Labrys monachus: one gene and its partner. The protein of the gene in region 1 binds, or shares a complex with, the protein of each later gene. Links are inferred from orthologs where the notes say so. Each region holds a gene or a part of one and is shown in the gene's direction. Other genes may lie near its edges. The genes, in order: uvrB and J3R73_RS25105.

What was found.
Region 2: the proteins of uvrB (region 1) and J3R73_RS25105 are in contact, whole or in part, in a crystal structure (PDB 7EGT), measured with the Thermus thermophilus proteins. The link is inferred for Labrys monachus from one-to-one orthologs. Residues at the interface, in WP_096411307.1 of Thermus thermophilus: Glu23, Leu25, Arg26, Asp27, Gly28, Glu29, Arg30, Phe31, Arg55, Glu326, Asp327, Phe328, Glu379, Ser382, Gln383, His398, Gly400, Arg401; in WP_096412145.1 of Thermus thermophilus: His654, Arg656, Phe657, Gln666, Asp668, Glu669, Lys680, Arg681, Leu682, Ser683, Lys685, Tyr686, Ala687.

What each region holds. Positions count from the first base shown.
Region 1 is NZ_JAUSVK010000001.1:1,752,023-1,766,273, reverse strand. What follows is about bases 5,892-9,148. They hold uvrB (excinuclease ABC subunit UvrB), read left to right. Parts: upstream 5,892-6,281; coding sequence 6,282-8,948; downstream 8,949-9,148. Other genes in these bases: J3R73_RS07985 (DUF4160 domain-containing protein), read left to right, coding at 9,011-9,148; queC (7-cyano-7-deazaguanine synthase QueC), read left to right, coding at 5,892-6,105. Outside these bases: J3R73_RS08015 (aconitase X), read left to right, coding at 1-1,203; J3R73_RS08010 (aconitase X swivel domain-containing protein), read left to right, coding at 1,200-1,646; J3R73_RS08005 (elongation factor G), read left to right, coding at 1,904-3,967; oxygen-dependent tRNA uridine(34) hydroxylase TrhO, read left to right, coding at 4,274-5,233; more of queC, read left to right, coding at 5,410-5,891; more of J3R73_RS07985, read left to right, coding at 9,149-9,253; J3R73_RS07980 (DUF2442 domain-containing protein), read left to right, coding at 9,237-9,485; J3R73_RS07970 (hypothetical protein), read left to right, coding at 9,873-10,937; J3R73_RS07965 (AlbA family DNA-binding domain-containing protein), read left to right, coding at 11,057-12,010; J3R73_RS07960 (hypothetical protein), read left to right, coding at 12,710-12,997; J3R73_RS07955 (LysR family transcriptional regulator), read right to left, coding at 13,092-14,039; J3R73_RS07950 (lipocalin-like domain-containing protein), read left to right, coding at 14,060-14,251. UniProt on the Escherichia coli protein: The UvrABC repair system catalyzes the recognition and processing of DNA lesions. A damage recognition complex composed of 2 UvrA and 2 UvrB subunits scans DNA for abnormalities.
Region 2 is NZ_JAUSVK010000001.1:5,480,294-5,494,349, forward strand. The notes cover bases 4,324-7,385. They hold J3R73_RS25105 (ATP-dependent helicase), read left to right. Parts: upstream 4,324-4,687; coding sequence 4,688-7,084; downstream 7,085-7,385. Other genes in these bases: J3R73_RS25100 (LysE family translocator), read right to left, coding at 4,324-4,520; J3R73_RS25110 (SDR family NAD(P)-dependent oxidoreductase), read left to right, coding at 7,193-7,385. Also shown: J3R73_RS25080 (AsmA family protein), read right to left, coding at 1-595; J3R73_RS25085 (hypothetical protein), read left to right, coding at 1,194-1,499; J3R73_RS25090 (FAD-binding oxidoreductase), read right to left, coding at 1,743-3,155; J3R73_RS25095 (thioesterase family protein), read left to right, coding at 3,327-3,845; more of J3R73_RS25100, read right to left, coding at 3,882-4,323; more of J3R73_RS25110, read left to right, coding at 7,386-7,957; J3R73_RS25115 (cytochrome P450), read right to left, coding at 7,971-9,206; J3R73_RS25120 (aminotransferase), read left to right, coding at 9,395-10,573; J3R73_RS25125 (50S ribosomal protein L11 methyltransferase), read left to right, coding at 10,629-11,546; J3R73_RS25130 (aminopeptidase P family protein), read left to right, coding at 11,643-13,457; J3R73_RS25135 (TspO/MBR family protein), read left to right, coding at 13,514-13,999. UniProt on the Escherichia coli protein: A helicase with DNA-dependent ATPase activity. Unwinds DNA duplexes with 3'-5' polarity. Translocates on single-stranded DNA with 3'-5' polarity. Initiates unwinding more efficiently from a nicked substrate than double-stranded DNA.

The sequences.
Region 1 (14,251 bases):
GAGGCCGCCGCCTTCGCCATGGACATCCTGCTGCGCTTCGCCGCCGCCGTGGGAGCGCCGCATCTCATCGAGATCGCACAGGCCCATATCGATGGCTGCCTCTATCACGGCGAGGTCAGCCTCGACTTCGTCGAGAGGCTCGTCGCCGAGGAAGGCCGGGTGAGCGTGCCGACGACGCTCAATGTCGGCTCGATGGACCTGCTCCATCCCGAGCTGATCGGCGGCGCCGAGGCGGGGCGCGCCGCCGGCCGCCGGCTGATGGAGGCGCATCTGGCGCTCGGCTGCGAGCCGAGCTTCACCTGCGCGCCCTACCAGACCCGTTTCCGCCCCGGCTTCGGCGAGCAGATCGCCTGGGGCGAGTCCAATGCCATCGTCTTCGCCAATTCGGTGATCGGCGCCCGCACCAACCGCTACGGCGATTTCATCGACCTGTGCTGCGCCGTTACCGGCCGGGCGCCGGCCTTCGGCCTGCATCTCGACGAGAACCGCAAGGGCGAGGTGCTTTTCCGGCTGAAGGGCCTGCCCGTCTCGGCCGAGGCGACGGACGCGCTCTATGTCGCCGTCGGCGCCCTGGTGGGCGAGCGCTCGGGCGGCCGCGTCCCGGTGATCGAAGGCCTGCCGCCGCCCCGCTCGGAGGACCAGCTCAAGGCGCTCGGCGCCGTCGCGGCCTCATCGGGCTCGGTGGCGCTGTTCCACGTCGTCGGCGTGACGCCCGAAGCGCCGAGCCTGGCCGCGGCGTTCGGCGGCGGCGCCCCCGCCGAGATCGTCGAGCTCGACGCGGCGGCGCTGCGCGGCGCCCTCGCCCGCCTGTCGACGGCCGCCGAAGGCGCCCCACTCGCCGCCGTCAGCCTCGGCACGCCGCATTTCTCGCTCGGCGAGTTCCGGGCGCTGGCGCCGCTGCTGGACGGCTTCCGCGCCGCGCCCGGCGTCGACATCTACGTCAACACCGGCCGGGAGACCTATGCGGCGCTGGCGGCGGGCGGCCTGCTGCCGGCGATCGAGGCTGCCGGCGTCACCGTGCTCACCGACACCTGCACCTATGTCACCGCGCTGACGCGCGGGCTTTCGGGGGTGGTGATGACCAATTCCGGCAAATGGGCCCATTACGCCCCCGGCAATATCGGCGTCGACGTCGCCTTCGGCTCCCTGGAGGACTGCGTCGCCTCGGCGGCCGCGGGCCGCGTCGTGCGGAGCGGGCTATGAGGCGCCTGTCCGCACGCTTCCTGGTGGAGGGCACGGCCGAGGGCCTGCTCACCGTGTGGTCGACGCCTCTCAGCTTCTGGGGCGGCTTCGACAGCGCCGACGGCCGCGTCATCGACCGCTCGCACCCGGCCTTCGGCACCGCGGTCGCCGGCCGCATCCTCGCCATGCCGTCCGGGCGCGGTTCGAGCTCGGCGAGCTCCGTGCTGGCGGAGGCGGTCCGCCGCGGCACCGCCCCGGCGGCGATCCTCCTGGCGATGCCCGATCCGATCATCGCCGTCGGCGCCATCGTCGCCCGCCGGCTCTATGGCAGGACCTGCCCGGTGCTGCTTTGCGATCCCGCCGATTTCGGGCAGCTCGCCGACGGCGCGAGGGCCGAGATCCGCAGCGAGGACGGCCTCGCCGTCGTCGTCCTCGGCGAGGGGCCGCCACCGCCGAGGGCCTGACGGCATCGGCGCGGCTCCTCCCGCGGCCGCGCCGGCCTCTCCCGGTGCGGAACCGCCATTTTTTCCTTGCCAGCCCTCCCGAACGGCGCGACCATCCGCCGACGACCGAGCCGGCGCAGGATCCCTTCCAGCACAACCGAATTCGAGCGCCTCTTCCGCGGTGTGAATTGTTCCGACGAACAGTCCCCGTCCGTCAGGCAGTCCGTACCGCCCACCGCCTCCAAGAGCGGCGCCCCATTCATGCGGGAGGTACGACCATGACCCAGGACAATGCGAATGGCAGACGATATGGCGGGCCGCGCTGCATCGCCATCGTCGGCCCGTTCCAGAGCGGCAAGACGACGCTGCTCGAGGCGATCCTCGCCCGCATGGGCGCGCTGCAGCGCCAGGGCACCGTCGCCGCCGGCACCACCATCGGCGATGCGAGCGCGGAGGCCCGCAGCCATGCCATGAGCGTGGAGGCCAATGTCGCCGCCGTCGACTTCATGGGCGACACCTATACCTTCGTCGACTGCCCCGGCTCGATCGAGTTCCTCGCCGAGATGCAGCCGGTGCTGCCGGCGATCGACGCGGCGGTGGTGGTGTGCGAGGCCGACGAGAAGAAGATCCCGGCCCTGCAGCTGATCCTGCGCGAGCTGGAGGATCGGAAGATCCCGCGCTTCCTCTTCCTCAACAAGATCGACAGTTCGAGCCAGAGCGTGCGCGAGGCGCTGCCTCTGCTGCAGCCCGCCTCCCGCCTGCCGCTGCTGCTGCGGCAGATCCCGATCTGGCGGAACGGCGTCGCCGTCGGCTATATCGACCTCGCGCTCGAACGGGCCTTCATCTACCAGGAGCACGCCGCCTCGCAGGTCGTCGACATCCCGCCGGACGAGCTGCCGCGCGGCCGGGAAGCCCGCTATTCCATGCTGGAGCGGCTGTCCGACCATGACGACGCGCTGATGGAGCAGCTGCTCGACGAGGTCGAGCCGCCGCGCGACCGCGTGTTCGACGACCTCGCCCATGAATTGCGCGACGGGCTGGCGGTGCCCGTGCTGATGGGCTCGGCCCTCAACGGCAACGGCATGCTGCGCCTGATGAAGGCGCTACGCCACGAGGCGCCGGGCGTCACGGAGACGGTGGCGCGCCTCGGCTTGACGGCGGAGCCCGGCGCGCCGGCCCTCGGCCATGTGATGAAGACCTTCCACACCGCCCATGCCGGCAAGCTGTCGCTGACGCGGGTGCTGCGCGGCACCTTCCAGGAAGGCATGACCGTCACCGCCTCCTCCGGCGAAAGCAGCCGCGTCGCCGGCTGCGCCCGCCTGCTCGGCCAGACCACGCAGAAGGTCGCGCAGGCCCAGGCCGGCGACACCGTGGCCCTCGGCAAGGTCGATGCGGCCCATACCGGCGACGCCCTCAGCGGCGCCGGGGCCGTCGGCCGGCTCGCCGCCGTCGCGATCGCCGAGCCGGTGATGGCGATCGCCCTGCGCGCCCGCGACCGCAAGGACGACGTCAAGCTGTCGGCGGCGATCCAGCGCCTGCTCGACGAGGACCTCTCGCTCTCGGTCGAGCAGAATGCCGAGCTCGGCGACACCGTGCTGCGCGGCCAGGGCGAGATGCATCTGCGCGTCGCCGTCGAGAAGCTCGCCTCCAAATTCGGCGTGGCGGTGAATTCCTATCCGCCGCAGATCGGCTACCGCGAGACGATCCGCAAATCCGCGACCGGCATACGCGGCCGCCACAAGAAGCAGTCGGGCGGCCACGGCCAGTTCGGCGACGTCGTCATCGACGTCGGCCCCCTGCCCCGCGGCACCGGCTTCGTCTTCACCGACCGCATCACCGGCGGCGTGGTGCCGCGCAACTACATCCCCTCGGTCGAGGAAGGCGTGCGGCATTATCTCAGGCGCGGGCCGCTCGGCTTTCCCGTCGTCGATGTCGGCGTGGCGCTGACCGACGGCTCCTACCACACGGTCGATTCCTCCGACATGGCGTTCCAGATGGCGGCCCGCCTTGGCATGGGCGAGGCGATGCCGCAATGCAGCCCGGTGCTGCTCGAGCCGGTGCTCGGCGTCGAGATCACCGTGCCCTCCGACGCCACCGCCCGCGCCAACGCCATCGTCTCCTCGCGGCGCGGCCAGATCCTCGGCTTCGACGCCCGGCCGGGCTGGGACGGCTGGGACATCGTCCGCGCCCTGATCCCGGAGGCGGAGATCACCGATCTCATCATCGAGCTGCGCTCGGCCACCGCCGGCGTCGGCACCTTCCGGGCGCGCTTCGACCACCTCGCCGAGATCTCGGGCCGCCACGCCGACGCCGTCGTCGCCTCGCGCCAGGCAGCGCAGTAACCCCGGGACCGCAGGCTTCCAGCCTGCATCTTCGGAAACGCCGACGTTTCCAGGAGCAGGCGGGACGCCCTTGGGCGCTCATTCTGCGAGGAAAGGCGCGACGATGGAGGGGCGATCACCCGATCGCCCATCTTGGAAACGCAGAACCTGCCGGAAAGGAACAGGTCGATCGGTGATCGACCCTCCATCGCGCGCCTATGTCGACGCCTGCATTCGTGGAAACGCGGAGCCCGCGGGAAGAGGCAGGCCGGAAGCCTGCAGTCTCCGGAAATTGCCCCGCGTCCTTTTTGGCGCTACACAGCGCCGATGCCGACCGTCGAGATCGCCGCCTTCTATCATTTCGCACGCCTGCCGCACTTCGCCGCCCTGCGGCAGCCGCTGGCGCAGCTGTGCTGCTCGCTCGGCATCAAGGGCATCGTCCTGCTCGCGCCCGAGGGCATCAACGGCACCGTGGCCGGCTCGCCCGCGGCGATGGCGGCCTTCCATCCGAAATTGCGGGCGATCACCGGCCTGCCGGACATCGGGCACAAGACCTCCTTCGCCGAGGCGATGCCCTTCCTGCGCATGAAGGTCCGGCTCAAGGAGGAGATCGTCACCCTCGGCGACCCCAGCGTCGATCCGATCGAGCGCGTCGGCACCTATGTCGAGCCGCGCGACTGGAACGCGCTGATCTCGGATCCGGACGTGCTGGTCATCGACACCCGCAACGATTTCGAGGTGCGCATCGGCAGCTTCCAGGGCGCCGTCGACCCCAAGACCCGCAGCTTCGGCGAATTTCCGGCCTATGTCAGGGACCATCTCGATCCGGCCCGCCACCGCAAGGTGGCGATGTTCTGCACCGGCGGCATACGCTGCGAGAAGGCCACCAGCCTGATGCTGCGCGAGGGCTTCGAGGAGGTCTACCATCTCAAGGGCGGCGTGCTGCGCTATCTCGAGGAGATCCCGCCCACCGAGAGCCTGTGGCAGGGCGCCTGCTTCGTCTTCGACCAGCGCGTCGCCGTCGGCCACGGGCTGGCGGTGGAGGATTTCGCGCTCTGCCATGGCTGCCTGTCGCCGCTGAGCGCCGACGACCGCCGGTCGCCGGACTATGAGGAGGGCGTCAGCTGCCCCTGGTGCGCGCAGGCGCTGACGCCGGAGCGCAAGGCCTCGGCCCGCGAGCGCCACCGCCAGGTCGTTCTGGCCCGCGCGCGCGGCGACACCCATCTCGGCCCGCGCGCCGAAACCGAAAATACCACTCCGTTCCAATGCGATGGCGTGGGACCGTGAATCGATCCGGCAAACTGTTTACACCCGTCATTCCCGGCGAGCCGCGCAGCGGCGAGGGAAGGGACTCCATGGGCCGGGACACCGCTCCATGCCATGGCTCCCCTTCCCTCGGCCTCCGGCCTCGCCGGGGATGACGGGCCCTCGGATCTGTCTCTTCATTCCAGCGGAACGCCGCCATGACCGAAAAAGCCCTCGTCCTCTTCTCCGCCGGGCAGGATTCCACCACCTGCCTCGCCTGGGCGCTCGACCGCTTCGACCATGTCGAGACGGTCGGCTTCGACTACGGCCAGCGCCACCGCATCGAGCTCGATCTGCGCCCGGCGGTGCTCGACGCTCTGCGCCGCGCCTTCCCCGACTGGGCCGCCCGGCTCGGCGAGGACCACATGGTCGACCTCTCGGTGCTCGGCGGCATCAGCGACACCTCGCTGACCCGCGACGTCGAGATAGCGATGCAGGCGAACGGCCTGCCCAACAGCTTCGTGCCCGGCCGCAACCTCCTGTTCCTCACCTTCGCCGCCGCCATCGCCTATCGCCGCGGCGCCAGGCATCTCGTCACCGGCGTGTGCGAGACCGACTTCTCCGGCTATCCTGACTGCCGCGACGACACCATGAAGGCGATGCAGCTCGCCCTCAATCTCGGCATGGAGAGCCGCTTCGTGGTCGAGACGCCGCTGATGTGGATCGACAAGGCGCAGACCTGGGCGCTGGCCCGCGAACTCGGCGGCGACGCTTTGGTCGACCTCATCCGCGAGGACACCCACACCTGCTACAATGGCGACCGCACCCACCATCACGACTGGGGCTATGGCTGCGGCGCCTGCCCCGCCTGCGACCTGCGCGCCGCCGGCTACCGCCGCTTCATGGCGGGCTGACCGGAGCGCCCCCCTGGGACCGCAGGCGTCTCGCCTGCTCCTGGAAACGTTGCGCCTGCAGGAAGAGGCAGGCGAGACGCCTGCGATCCCGGGCCCCATCCTGCTGACACCACGCTGTCAGCAAGTTTCCCCTGCCGGCCCTTTCATCGCGCCCTGACTCACCCCATTATCAGGCCATGGCCGACACTTCGAAAGATTCTCCCGCCCGCAAGGTCCGCACGCCCCGTTCCAAGGCCTCGCGGCCGCCTCTGCCCTCGCTCGACGAGCACCTGAAGGCCCTGCTCAATCCGGGCCTGCTCAAGGAGGGCCGGCGCAGCCCGCCCGAGGGCTTCGGCGAGGCGCCGCAGGCCGGCTTCGACACCGCCGTCACCGGCCTCGACCCGGACCTTGCCGGCAAGCTCGGCATCCCCGTCGCCGGCGGCGGCGCCAGGATCGAAGGCCGCGCCGTCAAGCGCAAGGCCAAGGGCACGGGGAAGGGCAAGGACGAGCCCGAGCTCGATCCGGACGGGCTCGACAGGCTCGGCGGCTCGGCCGGCACCATCAAGGCGCTGACGGCGCTGCTGGAGAGCGGCGATCCGCGCCTCGCCGGCAAGCCGGTATGGACGCCGCACCGCCCCTCGCGCCCCGACAAGAGCGAGGGCGGCATCCCGCTCGCGCTCGTCTCCGAATACCAGCCCGCCGGCGACCAGCCGACGGCCATCGCCGAGCTCGTCGACGGCCTCTCCCTGCATGAGCGCGACCAGGTGCTGCTCGGCGTCACCGGCTCGGGCAAGACCTTCACCATGGCGCAGGTGATCGCCCGCACCCAGCGCCCGGCCCTGGTCCTCGCCCCCAACAAGACGCTGGCGGCCCAGCTCTATGGCGAGTTCAAGAGCTTCTTCCCCAACAATGCGGTGGAATACTTCGTCTCCTATTACGACTATTACCAGCCCGAGGCCTATGTGCCGCGCACCGACACCTATATCGAGAAGGAATCCTCGATCAACGAGCAGATCGACCGCATGCGCCATTCGGCGACGCGCTCGCTGCTGGAACGCGACGACGTCATCATCGTCGCCTCGGTGTCCTGCATCTACGGCATCGGCTCGGTCGAGACCTACACCGCCATGACCTTCGGCATGACGGTGGGCGAGCGCGTCGAGCAGAAGCAGCTGATCGCCGACCTCGTCGCTTTGCAATACAAGCGCATCAGCGCCGATTTCGCCCGCGGCACCTTCCGCGTGCGCGGCGACACCATCGAGCTGTTCCCGGCCCATTACGAGGACCGCGCCTGGCGCATCAACCTGTTCGGCGACGAGATCGAGAGCATCGCCGAGTTCGATCCGCTCACCGGCCAGAAGATCCAGGACCTGCAATTCGTCAAGGTCTACGCCAATTCGCATTATGTCACGCCGCGCCCCACCCTCAACCAGGCGATCAAGGGCATCAAGGAGGAGCTGAAGGTGCGCCTGCAGCAGCTCTATGCCGGCGGCCGCCTGCTCGAGGCGCAGCGGCTGGAGCAGCGCACGGTGTTCGACCTCGAAATGATGGAGGCGACCGGCTCCTGCGCCGGCATCGAGAATTATTCGCGCTGGCTCACCGGCCGCCAGCCGGGCGAGCCGCCGCCGACCCTGTTCGAATACCTGCCCGACAACGCCATCGTCTTCACCGACGAGAGCCACGTCACCGTCCCGCAGATCGGCGCCATGTACAAGGGTGACTTCCGGCGCAAGGCGACTTTGGCCGAATATGGCTTCCGCCTGCCCTCCTGCCTCGACAACCGGCCGCTCCGCTTCGAGGAGTGGGACGCGATGCGCCCGCAGACCGTGCATGTCTCGGCCACCCCCGGCAAATGGGAGCTGGAGCACACCGGCGGCGTCTTCGCCGAGCAGGTCATCCGCCCCACCGGCCTGATCGACCCGCAATGCGAGATCCGCCCGGCGCGCACCCAGGTCGACGACCTGCTCGGCGAGGTGCAGCAGGTGGCGAAGCAGGGCTATCGCAGCCTCGTCACCGTGCTGACCAAGCGCATGGCCGAGGACCTCACCGAATATATGCACGACCACGGCGTGCGCGTGCGCTACATGCATTCGGACATCGACACCATCGAGCGCATCGAGATCATCCGCGATCTGCGCCTCGGCGCCTTCGACGTGCTGATCGGCATCAATTTGCTGCGCGAGGGCCTAGACATCCCCGAATGCGCCCTCGTCGCCATCCTCGACGCCGACAAGGAAGGCTTCCTGCGCTCGGAGACCTCGCTGGTGCAGACCATCGGCCGCGCCGCCCGCAATGTCGACGGCCGCGTGCTGCTCTATGCCGACCACATGACCGGCTCGCTCGAACGCGCCATCGCCGAAACCGACCGCCGCCGCGAGAAGCAGGTGGCCTGGAACACCGCCCACGGCATCACGCCGGAAAGCGTCAAGCGCTCGATCGCCGACATCACCAATTCGGTCTATGAGCGCGACCGCGTCACCGTCGACAAGGGCATGGCCGACAGCGTCTCCACCATCGGCCATAATTTCGAGGCGGTCACCGCCGACCTCGAAAAGCGCATGCGCGACGCCGCCGCCGACCTCCGCTTCGAGGAAGCCGCCCGCCTGCGCGACGAGCTCAAGCGCCTGCGCGAGACCGAAATGGCGGTGGCCGACGACGGCGCGGCGCGGCAGGTCAGCGTCAAGCAGAAGGCCGGCGCGTATAAGGGGCCGAAAGCCTATGGCGACGCCGCCAACCTGCCGAAGACCCGCGCGGCCAAGCCCGGGCTGGACAGCATGGGCCCCGGCACCGACCGCGAGGTGCCGCTGGGCGCGGAAGTGCGGAAGAAGGGCGGCGGCAAGGCCGGACGGGGGTGGAAGCGGTGAGGCAGCGGGACGCAGCGAAACGCCAATGCACCTCAGTTCTCCCATAGATGGAGCTGATAGGGATGCCTGTCGTCCTGCGGCTCGATGGTTTCACCTTCTTTTTCTATTCGAACGAAGGAAACCCGCGCGAGCCCGCGCATATCCACGTCCGGCGGGGCAGAGACGAAGCCAAGTTCTGGCTGACGCCGGCCGTGTCCCTGTCGTATAATGATGGCCTTGACGCTAGGTCGCTGAATCGCGTCCAACGCATGGTTGAAGACCATCGCGTTCAATTGGAAAGGGCGTGGAATGAGTATTTCGCCTAGAGCCCTGCGCTTCGACGACGATTGCCTATGGGTTGAACTGGAAGACGGCCGGACGATCGGCGTGCCGCTCGCTTGGTTCCCCCGCTTGCTTCACGCCACCCCGCAGGAACGCGAGAATTACGAGTTGAGCCGGCGGGGCATCCATTGGGACGCCCTGGACGAAGATGTCTCGATCAGCGGCCTCCTCGCGGGCCGAGGCGATGCGACCCACCCGGCCAGGACAGCGGCTTAGGGCAATGGCGAATCGGGGCCGTGAATGCTGGCTCAACGGCAGCGAGATCATATCGGCAGGAACAGTACACTCGGGGGTGGCGACAAATCAAATGCACTGTCACCGTAATTCTGACAACCTTGCGCAAGCTCGCCCTGAACATCCTGAACCAAGCGCGCCCGGGCATCTCCGTCCGCCGCAAACGAAAACGATCAGGATGGTCCAACGACTTCGCAAGATCCATCATCGGCCAAATGCGATGACCCTGACATCAACGCTTTGTCACCTACTTCTTCACCCGATTGCCCTGTAAAACAGACGCTCGAAAGTTTGCTGCCGACGCGATAAAGTTGATTTTGGGCTTTTATATCGGATCTTTCACGAAAATCTTCTAGCACGGGAGGCGTCATGGCTGAGGAAGGTGGCGATGAGGTGTGGCAGGCACTGGGCATCGCGCTTGGAGCTGATCCGCGGGAGAATACCACCATTACCGGCATAAGTGGTTTAGAACACCCCGTTCAATCCATTTCCGTAGATGATAGAACTAAGCGGGTTATTATTATCTCTGCTGAAAGCAATCCTCGCATAGCCGCGCTTATGCAAGTCGATGTTCAAGCGACGATGCCCGCCGACACCAAGGTTTTAGTTGCGCGCCCAATCTCTGTCGATATTTCGGATTTCACCCGCAGGCTTTTTGTTACGGCCGACGGCCAGGTCGATGTGAGCAAGGTCTTTGATGTTGGAAAGCTGTTGGCGACATCCGAAGAACCGGGTCATAAGGAAGAGATCTCCCGCCATTTTGATCCCGTGATGAAGCCAATCATGCGTATCTTCGATAACTTGGAGATGCGTCCCGCCAGCCAGATCGTTGGTGTTGTGGAGCAACTAACTGCGATCAATTGGATGCACATATTTCAGTCTGCACAGCAAAATCCGATGAATCTTTTGAATGCGATCTTCGATATCGTTAAGATCGACAACTTGGCTCTCGACCGAGCCTGCGGCGTCTGCCCACTTCCCTTGTATCAATTTACAGACGACGATTGGCTGCTATTCAAGTCTAAAGGCAATCGCGGAGACGCCCAGGCTCGTCTAAAGGAACTTGGGATTTACCAATATTTCTTTCCTCCGAATGAGCAACTCGTTCTCGGTATTGTCGATAAGGGCAATACGTCACTCGATCTCGTTTCCCAGGGCGTTGCCCTCTCGAAGAAGCTTGGTCACATCCAGGGAGAGGGAGAGCTAGTGCCGGGTCTGCCTAATTTTTTTGATGCGATAGATGGACTAAGAGAGCGTGGCTACATCACCAACATAAATAGCACTCTCGAAATTACGCCCGCCGGAAAGGCCGTGCGCCATACGGTCGATATTCAGCCAAGAGAAAGCTTGGTTTCAAAGATAGTCTCTCGGTTTAAAGTCGAGATAAAAGCCAATATAGCAGACGCCGTCAAAGCTTTTAAAAGCTTTGGGTAGCTCTAATTTTCTGCATTTGGGCTGACGTCTTGATGCGAGCGAGTCACGCACTGTGTACATCCCCGCGTGCGTGCCGGTGTCAAAGCTGGGGGCCTCTCTAGCCGAGTTAGGATGGTACGGTGCTGAAATTGGAATCCATAACTGACCTTCAACGCCTCGTTGATGAAAAGCTGTCAGAAAGCCTAACCCTTGACTACAAGGCATCTCCCTCTCTCGCCAAGGACAGCAAAAGCCGGGATGAGCTTGCTAAGGACGTGTCGGCTTTCGCCAACTCGGCGGGGGGCCAGATCATCTACGGGATAGTCGAAAAGAAGCAGATTCCGCTCCGTGTCGATGAGGGTTCAGACCGAGATGATATTACCCCGGAGTGGATCGAGCAGGTTCTCAGCAGCACGGTCATGCCGAGAATAGCGGGAATAGTGATTAAGCAGATACCCATTTCGGATGATGGCAAAAGGGTCGCATATGTTCTTACGATACCAGCTGCAACTTCATTAGCGCCTCATCAAGCGCCGGATAAAAAATACTTCCGCCGTTATAACTTTGAATCGATCCCGATGCATGACTACGAAATTCGTGATGTCATGAATCGGGCCCACGCCCCGGACATTCGACTAGTCTTTGATATGCGGTTCCATCCGAACTGGTGTCCTGTTGAGTTTGAGGGAGATAGCTCTTGGTCCAACCCGCTCATTATTTCGGTTACGCGTGAAAATATCGCGGAGGAGCCGTGTCTCTACTCGGTTGAACGTGTTTTCTTCGACCACGCACTTAATGTGTCAAAAACAACCGCCGCCGTCACGTTCGAGGAGGGACATACCACCGCAAATAATACGCCCGCCTACGTCTACACGAAGAACTTCAATGTTCCCGCCTTTTTGCCTCTCTTTAAAGGGGTGCGATTTACGTTTGGGATATTCGATGTTCGGATCTCTCGCGAGCATCTGGGCAACAGACATTCCTTTTTATTAGGATATATGGTCAACGCACCAGGGTTTTCGGCCAAACGATTCGGAAAATTCGAATTCGATGGAGCTAGGGCAAGGATTGTCTTTACTGATCCAGCGATTTAGCTAAGTCCTTAACGTAGCCGCGCCACGCGTTCCGCCGCATCCGCCGTCACATGGTACTGCTTCGCCCGCTTGCCGGACTTCACCGTTATCCAGGTGCTGTGGAGCGTCTCCCCTGACCGGGCCAGGGCCTTCCGTACATCGCTGATGCGGTGGCCGATGTCGTTGACCTCATGGCCAGCGGCGCGGAGGGCCTTCTTCAATTCCTGCGCGGTCGCCGGGCGGCCGGTCAGCAGCGCCCGGAGTATGACGCTGTTCTAATTGTAGAGTCGAGGAAGGGCGCGGTAGCTTGGGCCGTTCGGCGACGCCCGTTTCCCTTCCCCGCTCATCAAACCGGGCGTGCGGATTTCCCGCATCCGGCTTTCCGGCAGACTTCATTGCAGGCTCACGGCGGTTGCCTTCGGCGTCGTGGTGAGTTGCTTGACCCCGAGTGTCCCGAAGATTTCTCTCCAGGGGAAGGGCGCCATCTGGTCCTGATGCCTGATGCCCGCCCCCGTGCACCTGCGGCTGATGCCGCGGGACGAGGACGGCATGCGCCCCGCGCTCACCGCCCCCGTCGCCGCCATGCCGGCCGCGTTCATGCCCGGCTGAACCGCCCGGGGCATTTCCGGCAGGGGCGCTACGGTTCCGTCGCCCTCGACGAGCCGCACGGGCTCGCGGCCCTGCGCACGATCGCGCCCAAACCGGTGCGGGCCGGCCTTGGTGCCGGAGGCCGTTGGCTGGCGCTGGGCCAGCACGCGCGCGCTCATCGACGGCGCCGACGATGGGATCACCGACATCGCTTCGGTCGTGCAGCGCGTGCCGCGCTTCGCCGACCTCCTCGCTCTTGGTCCGCATGAGGACGGCTTCGCCCGCCTGCGCCGCGCCGAAACCGTGGGGCGCCCGCTCGGCGATCCCGGCTTCCTGGCGCAGATCGAAGCGGCGACGGGCCGCACGCTGGCGGCGGCAAAGCGTGGGCGAAAGCCGAAGGATGAGGCGCGCACGCCTTGAGAGGCGAGCGTCGAAAAGGATGCACTATAATTCCGTAATTCGATTGTGCGCTGAAACCGGCACGCCTGTTAGAAGGCCACCGGCTCTGATCGGGTCAGTCCGGGTTCCAATGTGCTGTTATGGCCTTGACGAGCAAGCGCGCCGGTGTCGCGCTCTTTGGACGCCATGCGATGACGAGCGGGAGCGGAGGCGGGCCGCCCACCAAGGGGCGAACGGCGATGGCGGGCGGGACGAGATGCCGGCCATAATCCGGCATAAGACCAAAGCCATGGGCCGTGAGAATGAGCGATAAGCTGGCGCCTAAATCGTTCACCGTGTGGCTCGGCGTTAGGGTCAATGATTGCTGCTGGCACCAGTTGTCAACCGCATCGCGCAGAGCGGGAGCGGATTGCTGACTGACCGCGATGTAAGGTTGGGTCTGCAGATCCCGGAAGGCGACGCTCTTTTGTTTCGCCAACCGGTGATCGGCGGGGAGCAAGACCACGAAGGGTTGCAGGGCCACCGTCTTAAAATCGAGGTCGACGGCGCCCTCTTCCTGCCGCATGAGCGCGAAGTTGAGTTCCCTGGCTCGCAGGAGCTCGACAAGACGGGGTGAAGGTGCACTGACTACCTGGACATCTACGTCCGATGCGTGCGGCTTCGCGAGCTGTATCACTCGTGGCAGGACGTCGGGCTCAAGGCCCGTGAGGCAGCCAAGTCGCAGGATCGTCCTCGTTCCGCGCGTGTCATTCACCGCTACGTCGAGACGAGACAGGATGTCGCGGCAGTGCTCAAGGAAACGCTGACCGGACGGCGTGAGGGTGATGCCTCGTGGGCGTCTCTCGAAGAGCTGGACACCGAGCTCATTCTCCAGTTCACGAAGTTGGCGGCTGAGCGAAGGCTGGGCCGTGTGCAGTCGTACCCGAGCCGCTTCGCTGAGACTCCCTTCCTCGGCGACGGCCACGAAATAGCGCAGATGCCGAAGCTCCAATTTCCCATACCTATCAGGCATAGCGCATAGAGCTACCATGTCTTTGTGAGAGTGCCAATCACGATCCATCATGAGCATTCAAGGAGTGCACGATGATCACACGGGAACAACTGATTGGCGCTTGGTTTCTGGAGAGCTACACGGAAACCGACGTTCAATCCGGCGAAGTCAGCTACCCGATGGGGACGAATCCCGCGGGACTGATTCTCTATACGTCCGACGGATATATGTCGGCTCAACTGAGTTCGGGCGGACGCGATCGCTTCAAGAGCGACGACCTCTAC
Region 2 (14,056 bases), 3.7 Mb from region 1 along the record:
CGCCGTCGGCGACGATCCCCGTCGTCAGCTTGAGCGTATGCGGCACGCCGCCGAAGCGGACGCCGCCCTCCGCCCTGTAGGGCCCGAGGAGCGAGCGTGAATCGCCGACCAGATGGATGTCGCTGAACGTCACGTCGCGGCCGGCGGCCTCGTCCATATACCTTACGGTACCGTCCTGGATCTCGAAGCTCTCCAGCGTCGCATCGGCGGAAACCAGGCCTTTGCTCAATGGCTGCAGCGATCCGTCCTTGCCGGTGGCAAGGGTCAGCCTGGGGCTGCGGATGACGAGATTGGAGAGGTTGATGTCGCCCCGCAGAAGGCCCGCCAGGCTGACATCGCCATTGATGGTGCCGACGGTCAGTTTCGTCGCGCCATTGGGATCGCCGATGACGACGTCGCCGACGGAAAGCCAGGGCTGCGGCAGAATTCTCGCCTGGATCGTCCCCCCGATGACGACCGAGGTGCCGAAATGCTGGGACAGGCGCGCCGATATGTCATCGCGCCAGGAATTCCAGTCGACGTAAAGCGGCGCGGCAAACACGGCCGCGAAGGCGAGTATCAGCAAGAAACCGACAACGGTGAGCGCCTCGCGCACGCCGGACTTCCTTATTAACGCCGGCCGGGCAAGGCCCCGCATGGCATGCCCGCGCGGTCCCCTTCCCTGCCTTTTCCAAGAGCAGCCCCGTCTGTCACGTCACCATGGTTTATTCCGGGCAGCTTCCGGTCTGTGATACGGGCTCGCGCGATCGAGCACAACGGCGGCGAACGCACGCTGCCCGTACGCCGATGCCCGTGGTCGACCTTGCGGCGACGCATCGCTTCGCCGGAGCTTCCGTCCTTATGGGGGTTGAAGACGGCCTGCGGACCATAGCCGGTGCGGACGCGGCGGGCTACCCGCAATACGCCGCGGCGAAAATAGAACTCGTCACAATAAAAAGACGATATTCTGAAAAAAAGTTCCGTTCGTTCACAATTTTACCAAATATTTAGATTTGAGTAAGGGCCGGACGAAATTTGTGCTAAGAGAACCGGGCCGGGACAAGTGCAAATGCACAGATCGGCTGCTGTTTTCGGATGAGTCCAGCGATATCGGGAATCCGGACAGAAGGGGCGGTAGAGACAAGCCGTTCGTCATCACAGCGTCGCGACAATCAAAGAACGGTATCTCTCGCTTATGGTGAGGTGGGTACACTATGTTACGCTTGATCAGCGCTGCCGCAGTCATGCTGGCGTTGGGTGTCTTCGGCGCGGGCTTCTATACGGTCGGTACGCACACGGTCCAAAATCCCCTGGCAAGGGCGGAACCGGGCAGCCGCATCGCGGCTGCGAACATGCTTGTATTTCTCTCGGTGGACAAGCAGTCGCAGCAGGCGGGCTATCTGGATGGTCGGCCCGTACCGTCAGGGGTGACGATGCCGATCATCGTGCACGTCAAGCCCAGGGAAGCCAGCAATGCAGGGACCAAGGAGACCACGCAACCCGTGGTCGTCACGCCGTAGGCAAATGGCGATGGCGCGTCGGATCGACGGCGCGCCTCACGAAGTTCACGAGCAGGCGAGCGTCGCGGTGGCAACGCCCGCCTGTTGCATTTGAGCGCGGCGAAATGCCGCTCCGTGGGATCCTGATATCCGCTCCGGAAAACGGGAGCGTTCCAGCTTCGGATCGAATCGGCAAGAAGCGCAAAATTCGTTTCACACCAATCGGTTAAATTGGTGATCCTCTCCTGCTTGAACGCATTTTGCTCAAGGCATGAAGATCTTGCCCGGATTCATGATGCCACGGGGATCGAGCGCGTTCTTGATCGCGATCATCATGCCCAGGGCCGCCTCGCCATGCTCGGCAACGAGATATTTGCGCTTGCCCTGTCCGACACCATGCTCGCCCGTGCAGGTTCCCTCCATCGCGAGGGCCCGCTGCACCAGCCGTTCGAGAAATCCCTCGCAAGCCGCGACCTCGCCTGCGTCCGTCATGTCGATCAGCGGCTGCACGTGGAAATTGCCGTCGCCGACATGACCGACGATCGGCGCGACGAGGCCGGTCCGATCGATATCGCGCCGCGTCTCCGCCACGCATTCGGCCAGGCGCGAGAGCGGCACGCAGACATCCGTCGCAACGCTGCGTGCGCCCGGACGCAGCGCTCCGACCGCCCAATAGGCATTGTGCCGGGCGGTCCACAGCCTGGTGCGGTCTTCCGGCTTGGTCGCCCAGCTGAAGGGGCCGCCCCCGAATTCGGCGGCGATCTCGCCGAAGCGTTCGGCCTGCTCCGCCACCCCGGCCTCGCTGCCGTGGAATTCGACGAACAGCATCGGCGTTTCCGGCAGATCGAGCTGGGAATAATTGTTGGCCGCCCGCACCATCAGGGCATCGAGCAGTTCGATCCGGGCCACGGCAAGCCCGGACTGGATCGTCGCGATCACCGTATCGCAGGCCGCCTGCTCCGACGCGAACGGACAGATGCCGGCACTGATGGCCTCGGGAATGCCGTGCAGGCGCACCGTCAGCTCGGTGATGACGCCGAGCGTCCCCTCCGAGCCCACCATCAATCGCGTCAGGTCATAGCCGGCCGAACTCTTTTTCGCGCGGCTCGCCGTGGTGACGATCTCGCCGCTGGCGAGCACCGCCTTCAGCGACAGGACATTGTCCTTCATCGTGCCGTAACGGACGGCGTTGGTGCCGGAAGCACGCGTGGCCGCCATCCCTCCGAGCGACGCGTCGGCGCCCGGATCGATGGGAAAGAACAGGCCCTGGTCGCGCAGATAGTCGTTGAGCTGCTTGCGCGTCACGCCCGGCTGCACCACGGCGTCGAGGTCTTCCGCATGCACGGCCACGATGGCATTCATGCGGCTCATATCGATCGAGATGCCTCCGGAGGGCGCGTTGACGTGCCCTTCCAGACCGGTACCCGTGCCGTATGGAATCACCGGCACGCCCCGTTCGGCGCACAGCGCCACGACGCTCGCCACTTCCCCGGAATCGAGCGGGAACACGACGCCGTCGGGCGCCTGGGCCGGCAGCCATGTCAGCGTGCTCGCATGCTGATCGCGCAGGGATTGGGCTGTGGAGAAGCGGTCGCCGAACCGCTGCGAAAGGCCCTCGCACAAGGCAGAAAGGCCCTCTGCGGTGTAATGGCGAGGGTTTTCGGTAAAATTGACCATGATTTGATGCTTTTCCTTGAGGTGTCCGGCGTTTTGCATACACTGCCGTCCCAGGCCCGCAGCAGCAAGTGACCGCAGTAAATTTCTGCTTTCCCGCCGCGAGGGATGGCCTGGCCATCCGGGCCACGACGGATTCCAAGAGACGCGGTGATATGTTGCGAGGGAGCGGATATGTTTGACGCCAGCAAGGTACCCGCGCTTTTCTTTGCGCCCTTCGTTTCATCTCCGATGTATATCCAGCCGCATTGGATCGACTACAATGGCCACCTCAACATGGCCTATTATCACGTGCTGTTCGACAACGCCCTGGGCGAGGCGCTGTCGCTCGTCGGTCTCGGCGAGGATTATATGCAGGAACGCGGCATGTCGTTCTTCACCGGCGAGGTCCATGTCGTCTACAAGCGCGAACTGCATCTCGAAGACCCGGTGCGCGTTCGTCTTCAGCTCGTCGGCTATGACGAGAAGCGCCTGCACATCTACGAGGAATTGTGCCATGCCGTCGAGGGCTGGGTGGCGGCGACCTGCGAGCTGATTTCGCTCAATATCGATCTGGCGACCCGCCGCGTCGCCCCCTTCCCCAGCGACATCATCGACAATCTCGCGGAGATGCGCTCGTCCCACGGCCACCTGCCGACTCCCGAGATCGTCGGCCGCGCCATCCATATGCCGGAAAGGCTCAGCCGGCAGTAACGCGGGACGCGCGGAACCGGTCCGAAGCCGGCGGCCTCAGCCGCGCGCCGAGGCAAGGCCCCGCGCGCCGTCCGCCAGCGACTTCGCCCCGAAGCCGATGAAGACGACGCCGACGACACGCGTCACCCAGACCCCGTAGCGCGAGAAGAAGCGGCGCACCGGCGGCAGGCCGATCGCGCAATAGAGGATGGCATAGGCGGCCAGGAAACCGAAGAGGGCGCTGACGATCAGGGCCGGGGTGTCGCTCCAGGTGATCTGGCTGCCGTGCGGCGCAACCAGGGCGCCGAAGGTCGCCAGGGCCACCGGATAGGATTTCGGGTTGGTCAGCCCGAAGAAGATGCCGTTGACCAGCGGCCGCTCGGCGCCGATCACGGCGGCCTTGCCGTCCCGGCTCGTCATCACGGCCCTTGCGCCCATATAGATCAGATAGAGGCCGCAGCAGATGCCGAGCACGTCGAACAAAGCCGGCCCGACCTGGCTGACCCCGATGATGGCCGCGAGCGCCAGCACCGACCACAGGACGTCGCCGACGAGATGGCCCGCCATGAACCAGGCACCCGGCCCCCGCCCCTTGGCCGCCCCGAGCGCGAACAGCGCGAGGAAGGCAGGACCGGGCGCGATCGTGTAGATGAAGCCCGCCAGGAAGGTGGCGAAGGCGAGCGAAGCATCGATCATGGCTATCTTCCCGTATACGGTGGGCCTATTGCTGCACGGCCCTCGCCTGCGTTCAAGCGGCATCTTCCCGCGGGCTGGAAACCCCTGGGGATCGCCCCCGTCGGACCGGTTTTGCCGCCGATCGGCGGCGCCGGCTCGCAATCTCGACGGGGCGCCCCATCTAAGCCATGATTCACCCCGAATGGAATCACCCTGAAAGTTTGCCCTTGTCCGAACCTCGCTCCCCTTCCCCCGCCCATGAGCCGGCTGCCGGCGGCATCGCCGCGCGGGCGCTCGCGGCGGCACGGCCGGCCGCCTATCTGGGCGGGCTCAATCCCGAGCAGCGCGCGGCGGTCGAGACCCTCGACGGACCGGTGCTGGTGCTCGCCGGGGCCGGCACGGGCAAGACGCGTGTCCTGACCACCCGCATAGCCCACATCCTCGCGACCGGCCGTGCCGCGCCGCATCAGATCCTCGCGGTCACCTTCACCAACAAGGCGGCGCGCGAGATGCGCGAGCGCATCGGCGTCCTCATCGGCCAGAGCGTCGAGGGCATGCCCTGGCTCGGCACCTTCCACGCCATCGGCGTCAAGATCCTGCGGCGGCATGCCGAGCTGGTCGATCTCAAATCGAACTTCACCATCCTAGACACCGACGATCAGGTGCGCCTGATCCGGCAGGTGATCGACGCCGCCGGCATCGACGAGAAGCGCTGGCCGGCGCGGCAGCTCGCATCGGCCATCGACGGGTGGAAGAATCGCGGCCTCACGCCGCAGCAGGTGCCGGCCGGGGAAGCCATGTCCTTCGCCAACGGCAAGGGCGGCGAACTCTATGCCGCCTATCAGGCCCGGCTGAAGACGTTGAACGCGGCGGATTTCGGCGATCTCCTGCTCGAATGCATCCGGCTGTTCCGCGAGAATCCGACCGTCCTCGCCGAGTATCACCGCCGCTTCCGCTTCATGCTGGTGGACGAATATCAGGACACCAACGTAGCCCAATATCTGTGGCTGCGGCTGCTGGCGCAGACGCCGGCCGGGCAGAAGCCCAATCTGTGCTGCGTCGGCGACGACGACCAGTCGATCTATGGCTGGCGCGGCGCGGAGGTCGACAACATCCTGCGCTTCGAGAAGGATTTTCCGGGTGCGGCCGTGATCCGCCTCGAGCGCAACTACCGTTCCACCGGGCATATCCTCGGTGCCGCCGGCCACCTCATCGCCCATAATGAAGGACGGCTCGGCAAGACCCTGTTCACCGATGACGAGGAGGGCGAGCGCGTCACCGTCGCCGGTGCCTGGGATTCGGGCGAGGAGGCCCGTGCGATCGGCGACGAGATCGAGGCGCTCCAGCGCAAGGGCCATGCGCTCAATGACATCGCCATCCTGGTGCGGGCCTCCTTCCAGATGCGCGAATTCGAGGATCGCTTCGTCACGCTCGGCCTGCCCTATCGCGTCATTGGCGGCCCGCGCTTCTACGAGCGCGCCGAGATCCGCGACGCCCTCGCCTATTTCCGTGCCACGATGCAGCCGGCCGACGACCTCGCCTTCGAGCGCATCGTCAACGTGCCGAAGCGCGGGCTCGGCGACGCCACCATCCAGATCCTTCACGATTACGGCCGCCGCAACGGCGTGCCGATGATGCAGGCCGCCCGCATCCTGTCCGAGACCGAGGAACTCAAGCCCAAGCCGCGGCAGACCGTGCGCGACCTCATGGCGTCCTTCGCCCGCTGGGCCGGGCAGGTCGATACCCTGCGCCACCAGGACCTGGCCGAACTCATCCTCGAGGAATCCGGCTATACCGAGATGTGGCAGAAGGACCGTTCGGCCGAGGCGGCGGGGCGGCTCGAGAACCTCAAGGAACTGGTCCGCTCGATGGATTCCTTCGAGAACATGGCCGGCTTCCTGGAGCACGTCTCCCTCGTGATGGATGCGAGCGAGGAAGGCGCCAGTGAGGACAAGGTCTCGATCCTGACGCTGCACGGCGCCAAGGGCCTGGAATATGACACGGTGTTCCTTCCCGGCTGGGAGGAAGGCCTGTTCCCGCATCAGCGCTCCCTCGACGAGAACGGGCGCGCCGGGCTGGAGGAGGAACGCCGGCTCGCCTATGTCGGCCTCACCCGGGCCCGCCGGCGCGCCAAGGTGTGGTTCGCTTCCAATCGCCGCATCCATGGATTGTGGCAGGCGACCATCCCCTCCCGCTTCGTCGACGAACTACCCGCAGCCCATGTCGACGTCGTCGAGCAGTCGGCGGCCTACGGCTCCGGCGGCTCCCTCGGCATGAGCCGCTTCGACCGTGCCCAGCCCTTTTCCGGCTCGACCTATTCGACCCCGGGCTGGCAGCGCGCCAAGCAGAACATGGAATCGGGCTTCAAGGCCGCCAATGCGCCTCGCCGCGAACCTCTCACCATCGAGGGCGAACTGGTGGCGCGCTCCACCGGCACGGCGTCGGCCTACAAGATCGGCGACCGCGTCTTTCATGTGAAATTCGGCTATGGCGAGGTGGCCGAGATCGACGGCAACAAGCTCACGGTCGATTTCGACAAGGCCGGCCGCAAGCGGGTCGTCGACAGTTTCATCGACGCAGCCTGATCCCGCCCTGGGTCCGTACACGCAATTTGTGATTGGCCCGCGGTGGTTTTCCGGGCCAATCTGCCGCTCCCCATTCGACAATATCACGACATTTCGGAGGAAGCGGTCATGCAGCTCGGTCTTGCAGGCAAGGGAGTTTTGGTCACGGGCGCCAGCACAGGCATCGGCGCCGCGCTGGCGAAGGCCTTCGCGGCCGAGGGCGCCCTGGTGGCGATCCACTACAATGCGAGCGAGGCGGAGGCCGCGGAGGTGGCGGCGGCCATCACGGCGGCCGGCGGCACGGCAAAGCTCTTCCGCGGCGATTTCGGCCGGCAGGGCGAAGCCAGAAGAGTGGTCGAGGAGGCCGCCAAGGCTCTGGGGCGCCTCGACATCCTCGTCAACAACGCCGGCGCGCTGATCCGGCGCGCGCCCTTCGTGGAAATCGACAGGGAGCTCTACGAGCAGGTCCTGAACCTGAATGTCGGCTCGCTGCTCGAGGCGTCCCAGGCGGCGGTACCCCATATCGAAGCGCAGGGCGGCGGCGCCATCATCAATCTCGGCTCGATCGCCGGCAACAATGGCGGCGCGCCCGGATCCGGCATCTACGCCACCGCCAAGGCGGCCGTGCACAATCTCACCCGCAACATGGCGATGGAACTGGGCGGCAGGAACATCCGCGTCAACGCCATCGCCCCCGGCGTGATCCTCACGCCGTTCCATGCCGCGACGCCGCCCGAGCGCCTCGAATTCGTGCGCAAGAGCACCCAGTTGGGGCGCCTCGGCACAGCCGAGGACTGCGTCGGACCGGTGCTCTTCCTCGCCTCCGACGCGATGAGCGCCTATGTCACCGGGCAGATCCTGCACGTCAACGGCGGACAGCTGATGCCGGCATAGCCGCCGCCCGGAGCTACCACGCCACGTGCAGCGCCGTCAGCCCGTGGAAGTGATAGGTGTCGCCGTAGAGCGCCTCGCCGTCCAGGCGCAGAGCGGGCAGGCGCTCGAACAGGATCGGTAGGGCGACTTCGAGTTCGAGGCGCGCCAGCGGCGCCCCGACGCAGAAATGGATGCCGCCGCCGAAGCTGACATGAGGCGGCCGCTCGCGTTCCGGCCGGAACGCGTCCGGCTCCTCGAAACGCTGCGGGTCGCGATTGGCCGCGCCGAGCAGCAGGCCGATCTCCTCGCCCCTGCGGATCGTCACCGGACCGAGCGCGATGTCCTCCAGCGCGTAGCGGCGGAACATGTGCAGGGGCGGGTCGAAGCGCAGGATCTCCTCGACGGCGTTCTGCGTGTCGGCGAACGCATCCGCCGGCGCCAGCCCCGACTGCAGGACCGCCTTCACCCCGTTGCCGATGGTGTGGACGGTCGCCTCATGGCCGGCATTGAGCAGCAGGATGCAGGTGGAGATCAGTTCGTCCTCGCTCAGGCGGTCGCCCTGCGCCTCGGCGGCGATCAGATGGCTGACGAGATCGTCGCGCGGCGAGGCCCGCCTCCGCCCGACATAATCGCGCAGGAAGGCGCTGAAATCCCGCGCCGCCGCGACGGCCCGGTCCTCGCTCTCGCGCGTGCGGCTGAACTGGTACATCGCCACCATGCGATGCGACCAGTCGAGCAATTGCGGCGCCATCTCGGCGGGCACGCCGAGCAGCTCCGCGATCAGGATCACCGGGATGGGCGTCGCGAAGGCACCGATCAGCTCGGCCCGCCCCTGCCCTTCGAACCGGTCGATCCGGTCATGGGCCAGCGCCGCGATACGCGGGCGGAGCCGCTCGACCTGGCGGGTGACGAAGGCCCGGTTGACGAGGGTGCGCAGGCGCGTGTGGACGGGCGGCTCACGCTCCAGCATGGAATGGGCGTCCACGGCGTAGAAGGGCGCCAGATGCGCGGGGGGCTCGGGCCACCCGAGCTCGGCCCGCGTCGCCACGTGCAGGATCTCCCGGCCCAGCCGCTTGTCGCGGAAGAGATCGAAGACGAGGGCGTGGCTCGCCGCACACCAGCAGCCATAGTCCTGCCAGTGGAACAGCGGCGCGACCTCGCCGATCGCCCGATAGGCCGGATAGGGATTCTGTACGAAATCCGGATCGCGCGGGTCGAGGCGGATCGTCGAGCGTGCGGCGTCGATCGTGAGGCTGGCGGGCAATGTCATGACGGCAGGCCAATGGGTTTTACGATCCAGCGGAATCGCCGGATGGGCAAGGCGTGACGAAATAGGAAGCCGGAGTAAATGGCGTTACCGCGGCAACGGCGTCTGCCCCGGCATTTCCTTTCGGGCCGGCGCCCGCCGACCGCCCGAACGCTCTTGTCTTGCGCGCGGGGCGAGGGCATGACAGGCGCATGCTCCAGTCCCCTCTCCCCACCATCAATCCGAATCTGGTCGACACGGCCACGCCGCCCATTCCGGAGGCGCAGGGCTGGGCGCGGGCCTATGATGGAGCGGCAGGTCCGCTCATCGACCTGTCGCAGGCGGTGCCCGGCTATCCGCCGCACGCCGACCTGCTGGAGCGCCTCGGCCGTAGCGCCGGCGAGGCGGCCACGGCGAGCTACGGCCCGATCCAGGGCGACACCGTCCTGCGCAAGGGCTATGCGGCCCATGTCGCCGCGCTCTACGGGGGCGATGTCGACTGGCGGGACGTCGCCATCACCACCGGCTGCAACCAGGCCTTCTTCATCGCCGCGATCGCCGTGGCCAAGGCCGGCGATTCCGTGCTGCTGCCGACCCCGTGGTACTTCAACCACAAGATGACGCTCGACATGCTCGGCATCGAGGCGCGGCCCCTGCCGAGCCCGGCCGACGGCGGCTTCGTCCCCGACGTCGACGCCGCCGCCAGCCTCATCGACGCGACGACGCGCGCCATCGTCCTCGTCTCGCCCAACAATCCGACCGGCGCGGTCTATCCGCCCCGCACGATCGAGGCCTTCGCGGAGCTGTGCCGCCGGCGCGGCCTCTTCCTCATCCTCGACGAGACCTATCGCGATTTCATCGCAGGGCGACCGCACGGACTCATCGCTTCAGGCGACTATCGCAACACCCTGATCTATCTCTATTCCTTCTCGAAGAGCTACTGCATCCCCGGCCATCGGCTCGGCGCTCTCCATGCTTCGCCCACCCTCTCGCCGGAGATCGGCAAGATCCTCGACACCCTGCAGATCTGCGCGCCGCGCACCGCCCAGGCGCCGGTTGCCTGGGGCATCGAGGGCCTCGCCGCCTGGCGCGAGACCAACCGGCTCGAGATCGAACGCCGGGCCGAGGCCTTCCGGCAGGCCTTCGCCGGCGTAAACGGCTGGAAGATCGATGCGGTCGGCGCCTATTTCGCGTTCCTGCGGCATCCCTTTCCCGGGCAAAGGGCGGCGGACGTGGTCAGGGAGCTCGTCGCCCGCAGCGGCGTGCTGTGCCTGCCCGGTCCCTATTTCGGGCCCGGGCTCGAAGGCCATATGCGGGTCGCCTTCGCCAATGCCGACATCGCGGCGATCGGCGCGCTCCGGGAGCGCTTCATGCGGTTCAGCCCTTCGTGACCCAGGGAGGCTCAATTTTCATTGCCCTTCGCCGGCCGGCGCGATAGCCAAGCACATGCTCGAAGGTCTGCATCCCAACAATCCCACCCATGTCGCCCGCATCGTCACCGACGAGGCCCGGGCGCGCCGCATCGCCGATCTGCTCGGCGAGAGCTTCGATCCGACGGAGACCGCCATTGCGGCCTTCGAGCGCGAGGACGGCACGCCCCGCCCACCCTGGCTCGTCGAGGTCTATTTCCGCTCCGACCCCGACAGGCAGGCGGTGGGCGACCTCATCGCCCTCGCAGCCGGGCCGGACGTCGAGGTCGCCTTCGACAGTTTCGGCGACAAGGATTGGGTGGCGGCGTCGCTGGAAGGCCTTGCGCCGGTGCCGGCGGGGCGCTTCACCATCCATGGCAGCCATGACCGCGCCCGCGTGCCGGCCAACACCATCGCCATCGAGATCGAGGCGGCGCTCGCCTTCGGCACCGGGCACCACGGCACCACGCGCGGCTGCCTGCTCGCGCTCGACGCCCTGCTGAAGCGCAAGCGGCCGCAAAGGCCCCTCGACATCGGCACCGGCACCGGCGTGCTCGCGATCGCCGCGGCCCGTGCCCTCCACCGGCGCGTCCTCGCCTCCGACATCGACCCGGTCGCGATCGCCACCGCGCGCAACAATATCCGCTTCAACCGGGCCGGCGCCTTCGTGACGGCCATCGTCGCCCGCGGCACCACCGCCGGGCCGATCCAGGCCGGCAAGCCCTACGATCTCGTCTTCGCCAACATCCTTGTCGGGCCGCTCGTGCGCCTCGCCGCGCCCATGGCGAAGCTGCTGGCGCCGGGCGCGACGGTGATCCTGTCCGGGCTCCTGCACGCCCATGCCAATGCCGCCCTCGCCGCCTATCGGGCACAGGGCCTGCATCTCGTCCGCCGCATCCCTCTCGACGAATGGACCACGCTGGTCCTCGCCAACGGAAGGGACAAGCCGAGATGATCCGGGTGCCGGGGACGGCATGTCCCCGGCCGCCCTCGAAGACGCCAGACTGCGATGAAGATGCGGACGGGGATGTCCGCGCTGCCGGGGCATGAGATGACCACATTCCAATCCTTCGACGAGATCTCCCAACCCGCGCTCGGCCCGGCCCGCGTCAAGGCCCTTCGCGAGAAGCTGGCCGAGCGAGGGCTCGACGGCTTCGTGGTGCCCCGTTCGGACGAGCACCAGAACGAGTATTGCCCGCCATCCGAAGAGCGCCTGGCGTGGCTGACCGGCTTTGCCGGCTCGGCGGGAATCGCCATCGTGCTCGCTGCCGAAGCGGCGATCTTCGTGGACGGCCGCTACACCGTGCAGGTCCGCGAACAGGTGGATACCGGCACGTTCACGCCGCGTCATCTCGTCGAGGAACCGCCCGAGCGCTGGCTGGAGCGGACCCTCGCGCCCGGCGCCCGCCTCGGCTACGATCCGCGCCTGCAATCGATCAACGAGGTCGAGCGGCTTCGCGCCGCCTGCGAAAAGGCGGGGGCCGCGCTGGTCCCCGTGGAGGACAATCCGGTCGATGCCATCTGGGCCGACCGGCCCGCGCCGCCTCTCGCCTCCATCGTCCTGCACGACGTTTCCCTGGCCGGCGAAAGCAGCGGATCGAAGATCGAGCGGCTGCAGGCAAAGCTCGCCGAGCAGAAGATCGACGCCGTCTTCACCAATGACGCGCATGCCTGCGCCTGGCTGTTCAACATCCGGGGCGGGGACGTCTCGCATACGCCGCTGCCGCTGTCCTATGCACTGGTCCCGGCCAGCGGCGAGCCGACGCTGTTCGTCGACGGCCGCAAATTGTCCAACGCGGTGCGCGACAATCTCTCCCATCACATGGCGATCGCCGAACCGGGCCGGATGGAGGCGGTGCTCGCCGCCGAGGTGAAGGGCAAGACGGTCCGGCTCGATCCTACGATGGTGGTCGAACGCTTCGCCACGCTCGTCGAGCGGGCCGGCGGCAAGGTGCAGAAGGGCAGCGACCCGATCGCGCTGATGCGGGCGGTCAAGAACGAGGCCGAGCAGGCGGGTGCGCGTGCCGCCCATATCCGGGACGGCGCCGCCTTCGTCAGCTTCCTGGCCTGGTTCGACCGGACGGCGCCCGAAGGGACGGAGACCGAGATTTCGACGGCGGAGGCGCTGGAGCATGCCCGCAGCGAGACCGGTGTCCTGAAGGACCTCTCCTTTCCGACCATCTCCGCAGCCGGCCCCAACGCCGCCATTCCGCATTATCGCGTCAGCCGCGCCTCCAACCGGCCGGTCACGCCGGGCCTGTTCCTGATCGATTCGGGCGCCCAATATGTCGACGGCACCACCGACATCACCCGCACGATCGCCGTCGGCGACGTGACGCCCCTGATGCGGGACCGCTATACGAGAGTTCTCAAGGGTCACATCGCCATCGCGCAGGTCCGCTTTCCTAAAGGCGCGTCCGGCTCGCAGCTCGACAGCTTCGCCCGCGCCGCGCTGTGGGAGGTCGGGACGGATTTCGACCACGGCACCGGCCACGGCGTCGGCTCCTACCTGTCGGTGCATGAGGGCCCGCAGCGGATCTCCAAGCTCGGCACCACGCCGCTCGAGCCCGGCATGATCCTCTCCAACGAGCCGGGCTACTACCGGGCCGGCGAGTTCGGCATCCGCATCGAGAACCTGGTGTTGGTGGAAGCGGTCGAGATCGAGGGCGCCGAGCGCCCGATGCAGGGCTTCGAAACGCTGACGCTGGCCCCCATCGACACCCGGCCGATCGACGTCGGTCTTTTGACCCGATCGGAGATCGACTGGCTCGATGCCTATCACCGGCGCGTTCGCGAGGTGCTCTCTCCTCTCGTCGAACCGGACGAACGGGACTGGCTGGAACGGGCGACCGCTCCGATCGGGTGAAACCGCGGCCCTGTCAGAGCGTTGCAACGAAGATACGATTCGGAGGTTCAACGGACATGACGGCACGGGACTGGTTTCGCGCCTTGGTCTGCGTCCTGCTTTGCCTGGGTATCGCCCTGATCGGATCCTACGCGACGGTCAGCGAGATCCCGGTCTGGTACGCCAAGCTCACCAAGCCGATATGGACGCCGCCGAACGGCGTCTTTCCGATCGCCTGGACGCTTCTCTACGTGATGATCGCCGCCTCGCTCTGGCTGTTGTGGAGCCGCACGCCGCCATCGCCGAGGCGCAGCCTCGTGCTCGCGCTCTTCCTGGTCCAGCTCGCTCTCAACGCCGCATGGTCGCCCGTGTTCTTCGGCGGCCACGCGATCATGACCGGTCTGGTGGTGATCGCCGCGCTCGCCGTCGTGCTCGCCTTCACCGTCCGCAAGGCGTTCGCGCTCAATCGCGCGGCAGCCTGGCTGCTGGTGCCCTATCTCCTCTGGGTCTGCTATGCCCTGTCGCTCAACGCGGGCATCGCCATCCTCAATCCCACGTCCTGACTACCGCCCCCGCCCCCTATCCCAGGCCCCGTCGCGCGACATGCCGGTCAGGGGACC